One region of the Ensifer sp. ENS11 genome, then DNA from elsewhere that is predicted to be linked to it. Evidence: predicted binding sites of a transcription regulator. Region 1 holds the regulator's gene; each other region holds the start of a gene.
The links. Region 1 encodes PhoB, which activates phosphate uptake and scavenging genes when phosphate is short. Its sites were predicted from a motif close to TGTCATNNANCTGTCAT; they were not measured.
Positions count from the first base shown of each region.

Region 1 (3,277 bases):
CAAAGCCCTCGATGTACTTCTGCTGACCACCCGCCGCGATGGTCGCGATCGTGCGTCCGTGGAAGGCACCCTCGAAGGTGATGATGTGGAACTTCTCCGGATTGCCCTTGGCATAGTGGTAGCGACGCGCAGTCTTGATCGCGCATTCGAGCGCCTCGGCACCCGAGTTGGTGAAGAAGACACGATCGGCGAAGGTGACGGCCGTCAGCCGGCGTGCAAGGCTCTCCTGGCCGGGGACCTCATAAAGGTTGGACAGGTGCCAGACCTTCTCGGCCTGCGCCTTCAACGCCTCGACCAGATGCGGATGCGCATGGCCAAGCGAGTTGACGGCGACGCCGGCGGCGAAGTCGAGATAGCGCGAGCCGTCTTCGGCGATCAACCAGACGCCCTCTCCTCGCTCGAAACGCAACGGCGCACGCATGTAGGTGTCGTAAAGCGGCGTGGTTGCAGTCATGGCGAGCCTCTCCTTCATTGCTATCGGCATCGATCCGAGCCCCTGTTGAGCGCGGCAAAAAATTAAAAATGCCGCCTTGCGGCGGCGCAGGCACTATTCCTATTTCGCAGCGCAATGTCAACAAAACCAAGCTTTGCAGTGCGGTCGGACGGGTCTGATCCATGCGACGAAAAAATCACGCGACGGGGCTTGCAAAAATGCAACGCCCACCGAGCAAGTTGGGGAAAACCAAGAAATCGATTCGGCGCGATTCGCGGGACTCTTGCCACGGAGTCCGCCGGTCAGTAGGTTAATGTTCAATTACTAGACGCATGCGGCGGGCCTAGTCACCAAAAGTGTTATCGCGTTGCAGCTCCGGAGCCTGTCCGGAGCGTGGTGAGAGATTCTGTCATCGCCAACGCTGAGAACGGAGAGTGCAGAAATGAACTGGACTGACGAGCGGGTGGAAAAACTGAAGAAGCTTTGGTCCGAGGGCCTGAGCGCGAGCCAGATCGCGGCACAGCTCGGCGGCGTCAGCCGCAATGCGGTCATCGGCAAGGTTCACCGGCTGAGCCTGCCCGGCAGGGCCAAGGCTGGCGGAACCACCGCCGCGACCCGGCCGAAGCAGCGCCCGACTTCGGCGCCGCGCGCTCCGAACTACGCTTCGCGCGTCACGACACGGACGGTTACCCGTGCGGCCGGCGCGACCGTGCTCAAGGAAGAGGTCGAAGTCGATCTCGTCGCCGAACAGGATTTCCGCATCCAGACGGATGTGGTCGTGCCAATGTCGCGCCGCCTGGAGCTGACGCAGTTGACCGAGCGCACCTGCAAATGGCCGATCGGCGACCCGCTCAAGGAAGAATTCCACTTCTGCGGCAACGATTCCCCGGAAGCTTCGCCCTATTGCACATTCCATGCGCGGCTTGCCTATCAGCCGACCTCCGAGCGCCGTCGCGCTCGCTGAGACGACCGAAAACCACATGCAGAAAAGGGGCCGCACGGCCCCTTTTTTATTGGCTGCTGCATGTTTCCCTGGTTCGTATTCGCTTCAAGGAAACATGCCGCAATTCAAGATGCAACAGCGACCTTTGCGCGTCCATTAAGATGCGCGGCGCTGCAGTGGCCGGCTGGCTCAGCTTTCGAGCGAGTAGCCGGCACCGCGAACGGTGCGGATGACATCAGGCATGCTCGAGAAATTCAGTGCCTTGCGCAAGCGACCGACATGCACGTCGACGGTGCGCTCGTCGACATAGATATCGTGGCCCCAGACGCCATCAAGGAGTTGCGAGCGCGAGAACACCCGGCCCGGCGACGACATCAGGAATTCGAGCAGGCGGAATTCCGTCGGACCAAGGCGGACCTCGCGGGTGCGGCGATGCACGCGATGGGTCTCGCGATCGAGCTCGATGTCGCCGCAGCGAAGCAGCGTCGAGAGGACCTCGGGCTTGGCGCGCCGCAGCATCGCCTTGACACGGGCCATCAGCTCCGGGGTCGAGAACGGCTTGACGACATAATCGTCGGCGCCGGTGGCAAGGCCACGAACCCGCTCGCTCTCCTCGCCGCGCGCCGTCAGCATGATGATCGGCAGGCGCTCGGTTTCCGGACGTTGGCGCAGCCGGCGGCAAAGCTCGATGCCGGAAACGCCCGGCAGCATCCAGTCGAGGATCAGGAGATCCGGGAGGCGCTCCTGTAGGCGGATCTCCGCCTCGTCTCCGCGCAGGATCGTATCAACATCGAACCCTTCGGCTTCGAGGTTATAACGCAGCAGGACACTCAGCGCCTCTTCGTCTTCGACAACGGCGATTTTCGGCAACATCAGGCAACGTCTCCTTACCCAGAGCGTCTCGCGTTCGATCGAACGCAAAGAGATGCTCGAACATATAGAATCTGGAGCACTCCGCGCGTTTTCATAGGCACGCGCGAAAACGTATAGCTTCAGACGCAGTAGAGCAGGGCCGCAACCAGGGCTGCGACCGGAGCAGGTTCATAAGCAGGCACTCGAACGTATCCGGGTCTTAAAGCGCGTCGCGATCTCTAAGATGCGCTTGTTGTGCTTTAAGTTCTTGTTTTTGCACATGTCGTTATCGCAAAACCGCTGCGCACTTTTGCGCGACATGCGTTAGTCCTTCACGGCACCCAGCGTCGACGTATTGTCGTCCTTCGGACGCTCGCCTTCCGGCTGCGCGCCCGTCGCCATGTAGTAGATCGTCTCGGCGATATTGGTGGCGTGGTCGCCGATACGCTCGATGTTCTTGGCACAGAAGAGAAGATGCGTGCAGGGCGTGATGTTGCGCGGATCTTCCATCATGTAGGTGAGCAGCTCGCGGAACAGCGAGGTGTAGATCGCGTCGATCTCCTCGTCGCGCTCGCGGATGCTGTTGGCCTTCTCCGGCGAGCGGGAAGCGTAGACGTCGAGGACTTCCTTGAGCTGCACCAGCGCAAGCTCTGCCAGGTGTTCGAGACCGCGCGCCAGCTTGCGCGGGATGCCGGAGCCGGCAACCGCGATGACACGCTTGGCGTTGTTCTTGCCGAGGTCGCCGACGCGCTCCAGATCGGACGCGATGCGGATCGATCCCATGATCTCGCGCAGGTCGGCAGCAACGGGCTGGCGCTTGGCGATGGTGACGATTGCCTTTTCGCCGATCTGGCGTTCGGCTTCATCGAGGATGGTGTCGTCGGAGATCACCTTCTGCGCCAAGGCGAGGTCAGAATTGACAAGCGCACGAACGGATTCGCCCACCATCTGCTCGGCAAGCCCGCCCATCTCGGAGATGCGGCGCGTGAGATATTTCAGTTCTTCGTCGTAGGCGGACATTATGTGCATGGACATAGTCTTCGATCCTT
Region 1 is NZ_JACVAN010000001.1:445,213-448,489, reverse strand. It holds gene IB264_RS02220 (aspartate aminotransferase family protein) at 1-454, opposite strand, end outside; gene IB264_RS02215 (GcrA family cell cycle regulator) at 876-1,397, shown strand; gene phoB (phosphate regulon transcriptional regulator PhoB) at 1,566-2,249, opposite strand; gene phoU (phosphate signaling complex protein PhoU) at 2,553-3,263, opposite strand.

Region 2 (3,277 bases), on a different contig from region 1:
ATAGCATGAGCGTTTCTGCCGCGCAGATGACGTTCTGGGTCTATGCGGCCCTGATGGGCGTTTCGCTGTCGTCGATCTTCATGGTCTTTACCGGCCAGAGCATCGTGCAGACGTTCTTCGTGACCGCCGCCTCGTTTGGTGCACTGTCGCTCTACGGCTACACCACGAAGAAGGACCTGTCCGGCATGGGCTCGTTCCTGATCATGGGTCTGTTCGGCGTCATCATCGCGTCGATCGTCAACATCTTCCTCGGCTCTTCGGCACTCGGCTTCGCAATCTCCGTGATCGGCGTGCTGATCTTCGCAGGCCTCACCGCCTACGACACGCAGAAGATCAAGGAAATGTACTACGATGCCGACGACAGCACCGTTGCTGGCCGCAAGGCGATCATGGGCGCGCTGACGCTCTACCTCGACTTCATCAACCTGTTCATGTTCATGCTGCAGTTCATGGGCAACCGGAACAACTAAGCCTGAAGAGATTGACGGAAAAGGCGGCTTCGGCCGCCTTTTTTGTTGCCCGGAAAAGGGCTTGATCCACGGGTGCGATCCATGTGACTGAATGAAAAAATCCAACCGTCAAGATCCTTCCATGTCCCTGACCCTGCGCGACGCCACCGTCTCCGATCTGCCCACCATTGCCGAGATCTATCGCGAATCCGTTCTGAACGGCGTGGCGACCTATGAGGTCGCGCCTCCGTCGCAGGCGGAAATGGCAGCGCGCTTCTCCACCATCGTCGGCCATGGTTATCCCTACATCGTCGCGATCGACGCGGCGGGCATGATCATCGGCTACGCCTATGCCTCGGCCTTCCGCACGCGGACGGCCTATCGCTTCCTGGTCGAGGATTCGATCTACCTGGCGCCTTCGGCACGGGGGAAGGGGGCAGGAAGGATGCTGCTCGCCGAGCTTGTTCGCCGCTGCACGGCGCTTGGATTTCGCCAGATGGTGGCGGTCATCGGCGGTGCCCATCCCGCATCGATCGCGGTCCATCAATCATTGGGTTTCGAACATCATGGGCTGATGAAGGCGACCGGCTTCAAGCATGGACGGTGGCTCGATACCGCGATCATGCAGCTTGCGCTGGGCGATCGAGCGACGAGCGATCCGCCCGAGGGCGTCTACCCGGATACGCTTTATCAAGCCTGAGGGCAGATGTCAGCGAAGCCAGAGCCGGCATGTGGGCCTGACTCTCCGATCGTTCCGATGTGGCGTCTCAGGTTTCGACCAGCTTGAGCGCCTTGTCGAAAACCTTCAGGACCTGTCCGAGCTCGTGCCCGCGCTTCAGAATCGTGCCGTGGACGTTGAGCACGCTAAAGGCACCTTGCTTGGCCGCCAGCTTCGGGTTTTTTTCGATGCGGAAGAGAGGCATCTCGCCCGCGCGCTTGAAAACGGAGAAGACGGCGCGGTCCTTCAGGTGGTCAATGGCGTAGTCGCGCCATTCGCCTTCGCCGACCATGCGGCCGTAGACCCACAGGATCTGGTCGAGTTCTCGGCGGTGAAAGGTGATGGGAGGAGCATTCCGGGCGTTCTTGTATTCCGAGAGATCGACGACCACTTCAGAAGTGGTCTGGCGCTGATGTCGCGCCTCGCCTCGCGGCAAATCCGGCTCATCGGTCATCGGCAATCCGGCCTTCTGTTGTGACAGAACGATAACAGTTTGCCTGACACGAGCCGAAAAGCAAGCCGGAACCGGCCGGAGCCGCTGGGTGCAGATGGCATTTCTTGCCTCTGCCCCATTTCAGTCAAATCGCCGCCCCAATTCACCGCAAAACTCGCGGGCGCTGACGGACAGAGTCGTTGCCACCGTATGTCCGGTCAGATCGTCATGCTGCGTGACCTTCAAAGAACGCAGTCATGGCCGGTTCGGTCCGGTAACTTCGAACCCTCAGCCCCAGCCCCTCGATGCTGCCGGGCCGAACCACCCCTTACAGCGCCGCGCGTCAAGTATGACGCGCAAAGGACGCTGTAATGGTTCAGGCATGCCGCCTATTTTCCCTAAATCGATTCCGACTTAAAGCGTCCTGCAGCCGCTCACAGTTTGCCCTGCGGGCCGGCGAGCACGGCAGTCGCGCCGATGATCGCGCCCGGGGTTTCAGCATCTTTCATCGACTGCAACAGCACCGCGCAGCCGCTTTTGCCACGCTGCTCCGTCAGGACGGTTGCAGGCAGGGTGAAGGTCGCAGGCTTGCCATCCCACATGCCAATGGTCTGGATATCGCGCACTGCGTGCCAGTAGGCGATCTTCTTGCCGCTGTTTTCGCCTTTCTCGACATTGACGATCTTCGCCCGGTCGAAATAGACGACGACGACATTTGCCTTGCCGTCACCCGCGCCGACCTTGATCGAAATCTCCTCGCCGTTGATCTTCGCGTCAACCGGAACGGCAAGCCCCTTGCCGGCGGTCTTCATGGCGTCGAGCCGGGATTTGATCGCCTGCAGATTGGCGCCGTTGACGTGGTCGCGACCGTTGAGGATCGCCTGCGGTGTGTAGACGCCATTTCGACCCAGCATGCGGGCATAGGCATATTGCCGGTCTGTGTTCTCTGTCGAGGCGAGCGTGTCTTTCCAACCGAGATAGTTCCAGTAGTCGACGTGATAGGACAGCGCCACCACGTCGCCGTCATCGACCAGCTTCTTCAAGGCGGCATCGGCTGGAGGGCAGGAGGAACAGCCCTGGCTGGTGAAGAGTTCGACGACGCCTTTGATAACCTTGCCATCCTCAGCCATAGCCGGAACCGACGCTGCAGCAAAAAGCCCGAAAGCCATTGCAACGGGGCGAAGGAAATATCTGTCTGCGAATGTCATGGCGTCACTTCATTGGCGGCCGACAGGCCTACTTCACGGGGAAGTCCATTACATACGACGCCGATGCTTCAACGGGAAGTCACGTTGGAGTGAGGATATGGGCAGGCAACCTATAGGAAACGTGAAAAGGCCGGGACACCTTGCGGTATCCCGGCCTTTCAATGTTTCAAGCAACCAGAGCGATCAGGCGGCGAGGTCGCGCAGAACCGTCTGCAGGATGCCGCCATTGTTGACGTAGGTGACTTCATCGAGCGTATCGATGCGGCAAACGAGCGGAACGTCCTTCACGCTGCCGTCGCCATAGGTGATCTTGGCGACGCGCTTTTCGCGCGGCTGAACGTTGGCGAGATTGTCGATCGTGACGATCTCGTCGCCCTTCAAGGCCAGCGATTCCCAAGTCGTTCCCTGTTCGAAGACGAACGGGATGACGCCCATGCCGACCAGGTTCGAGCGGTGGATACGCTCGAAG
Region 2 is NZ_JACVAN010000008.1:232,697-235,973, reverse strand. It holds gene IB264_RS17910 (Bax inhibitor-1/YccA family protein) at 1-470, shown strand, start outside; gene IB264_RS17905 (GNAT family N-acetyltransferase) at 592-1,149, shown strand; gene IB264_RS17900 (DUF2794 domain-containing protein) at 1,217-1,621, opposite strand; gene IB264_RS17895 (thioredoxin family protein) at 2,035-2,808, opposite strand; gene acnA (aconitate hydratase AcnA) at 2,992-3,277, opposite strand, start outside.
Region 2: the regulator PhoB is predicted to act here: its motif matches at 1,642-1,658, upstream of IB264_RS17900 (DUF2794 domain-containing protein).

Region 3 (3,277 bases), on a different contig from region 1:
GGCTCGAACGGCCCGTCCAGCTTGGGGCTGAAGGTTTCGTAGTAGTCGGGGAAGTTTGAGACGAACATCGCCAGACGACGGCTCGCGTCGATCTTGTCGGGGAAGCCGTCCTTGTTCTCGTCGGTATAGTTCGGGAAGCCCGCCGAAGCGCCTGTTTTGACCTTGTCGCGGCCTTCCTTGCCCTCGACGGTGTCGTCGATGATGCCGAGCAGTGAGACGCCATGGGTATGGTCGCCGGTCACGACAACCAGCGTATCCGGGTTGTTCTTCGCGAACGCGCGGGCAACGCCGACCGCCTGGTCGAACTCGATGGTCTCGACGACGGCGCGCTCCATGTCGAGCGGATGGCTCATCTTGTCGATCGAGGCGCCCTCGACCATCAGGAAGAAGCCGTTTTCGTTCTTCGACAGCCTGTCGAGCGCGGTCTTGATCATGTCGACAAGGCCTGGCTGGCCGGGGAACTTTTCGACCGTGCCCTTCTTCAGGAACTCGCGATCAAGCGTCACGTCCATGTTGCCGGTGTGGAACAGACCGAGAAGCTTGCCGTCGGCGGGCGCATTGGCAAGTTCGCTCTTGTCGGTCGCAAGCGCATAACCGGCTTCCTGGAAAAGCTTGATGTAGTCCTGGTTGTCCTTGCGCTTGGAGCCGGGCGTCTCCTTGCCGAGGAAATAGGCCGAGCCTCCGCCAAGGATGACCTCCGGCTTGACGTCGTAGATCATGCCGACGATCTCGGCCTTGTCGCTGCGGTTGCGGGTGTGGGCGACGACGGCGGCCGGCGTGGCGTCCTCGATTTCCGAGGTCGTGACGAGACCGATCGACTTCTGCGTCTGGCGGCGCAGCGCTTCGGCAATGGTCTCGACCCGTGGATCGTCGAGGCTGTCGGGCGTGCGGTCGCCATAGACGCCCACGGCGTTGATCACGGTCTTGTGGCCGGTCATGTAGGCCGACATGGTGTTGGCGCTGTCGGTGTCGATCGAATTGGTCGCCGACGTGCCGATGAAGGCCATGCGCTCGAGGTCGTCCATGTTGAGGCGGCCATTGGCCTTACCCTCGGTCATGCCCTTCGACATGATGCGGGCGGCGGTGCGGTGCGCAACCGAAAGGCCATCGCCAAGCAGGAAGATGACGTTCTTGACCTTCGGCTGCTCCGCCGTGGCATAGACGTGCCAGGTCACGGTCTTCGTCTCTCCGCCAGCCGTCACTTCGACCTTGTAGCTGCCCGGTGCGCCAATTATAGCGTTGCGCAGGAGCAGGGCCGAACCGAGCTCCTTGTCTTCCTTGCCCTTTTCCATCGCGACATAGGCGGCTTCGGCACCGAGCGCTGCCTTGTAGTCCTGGCCGTTGACGGTCACCTTGATGTCTTCCGCCTTGACGGCGCTCTTGAGCTCGACCTTGAAATCGAACGGGGAACCGGCAAGAATTGTCGCGCGATCAATGGGATAGACGTCTGCGGCCTGAGCGGCGTGGGCCAGAACCGTCGTGGCAAAGAGGGTGGCAAGAAGCATACGCATGGCAATCGTCCCTTTGAGGTGTCGGATTGCGCGGTCGTAACGCCCGGCGATGACAGCGACATGACATTGCGATCACGTTTGCAGGCGCCAAGCATCGCACGCTTGACTCGCCGATAGAAACAATTATTACGAGCCTCGGAAAGGAAGGCATTCCATGCTTCGCCGCGAACACAACTTCGCTGACAGCAGCGTCCTGGCAGAAATCGCCGGGCAGGATATGCGTTTTCCAGCTTCCTTCAAAACAACGGCCAAAACGACGACGAAAACCGTCTGACGTCTCTGGCCCTCCGCTCTCTCCCCGGTTTGGCCGGGGACAGGAACCCTCGCGGCGGATCGCGCGGTTTCCCCCTCCACCCGACGAGGAGAGACAAAAAAGAGAGCTTAGATCATGGGTTTCAAGATTGCAGTCGCAGGCGCCACCGGCAATGTCGGCCGGGAGATGCTGAACATCCTTTCGGAACGCGGCTTTCCCGCCGATGAAGTGGTCGCCCTTGCTTCCGCCCGTTCCCAGGGCACGGAAGTTTCCTTCGGCGACAAGACGCTCAAGGTCAAGAACCTCGAAAACTACGATTTCTCCGATACCGATATCTGCCTGATGTCGGCCGGCGGCGCGGTTTCGCTGAAGTATTCGCCGAAGATCGGCCAGCAGGGTTGCGTCGTCATCGACAATTCCTCGGCCTGGCGTTACGACTCCGAAGTGCCGCTGATCGTGCCGGAAGTGAACCCGGACGCGATCACGCTCTTCACCAAGAAGAACATCATCGCCAATCCGAATTGCTCGACCGCCCAGCTCGTCGTCGCGCTGAAGCCGCTGCACGACCACGCCAAGATCAAGCGCGTCGTCGTCTCGACCTACCAGTCGGTTTCCGGCGCCGGCAAGGACGGCATGGACGAACTCTTCAACCAGACCCGTGCGGTCTTCGTTGCCGACCCGATCGAATCGAAGAAGTTCACCAAGCGCATCGCCTTCAACGTCATTCCGCACATCGACGTCTTCATGGAAGACGGCTACACCAAGGAAGAGTGGAAGGTTCTGGCCGAGACCAAGAAGATGCTCGACCCGAAGATCAAGGTGACCTGCACGGCCGTGCGCGTCCCGGTCTTCATCGGCCATTCGGAATCGGTCAACATCGAGTTCGAAAACGAGATCACCGCTGACGAGGCGCGCGATATCCTGCGCGAAGCACCGGGTTGCCTTGTTGTCGACAAGCACGAGAACGGCGGCTACGTAACGCCTTACGAGTGCGCCGGCGAAGACGCGACCTACATCTCGCGCATCCGCGAAGACGCAACCGTCGAAAACGGCCTCAACATCTGGGTCGTTTCCGATAACCTGCGCAAGGGTGCGGCACTCAACGCGATCCAGATCGCCGAGCTGCTCATCAACCGCGGTCTGATCCGCGCCAAGAAGCAGGCCGCCTGAACAAACAGACGGTAAAGCACGAATAAGAACCCCGCCTGGCCCGTTATCGGCCTGCGGGGTTTCCTGTTTCACGGATCCGTGCGCAAAATTGATCGGATTCACGTGAAACCGTTAGGAAATTTCCGCCAATGAGGGGCGGGTGACAGAGCCGGCAAAGGCTGGCATCTTCCTAACGGCAACCAGATTTGGGCAATGACGGGGTATTTCATGCACACGGCAAAGTGCGTAGCGATTGGGCTTGCGGCCCTGATTTCAACGGCGATCCTTCCGGCGACCGCGTCGGCGGCACAGTGCGGCAACGACGGCAGCGGTTTCGCGGCCTGGATGACGCAGTTCAAGCAGG
Region 3 is NZ_JACVAN010000019.1:118,905-122,181, reverse strand. It holds gene IB264_RS26995 (alkaline phosphatase) at 1-1,511, opposite strand, end outside; gene IB264_RS26990 (aspartate-semialdehyde dehydrogenase) at 1,900-2,934, shown strand; gene IB264_RS26985 (lytic transglycosylase domain-containing protein) at 3,142-3,277, shown strand, end outside.
Region 3: the regulator PhoB is predicted to act here: its motif matches at 1,561-1,577, upstream of IB264_RS26995 (alkaline phosphatase).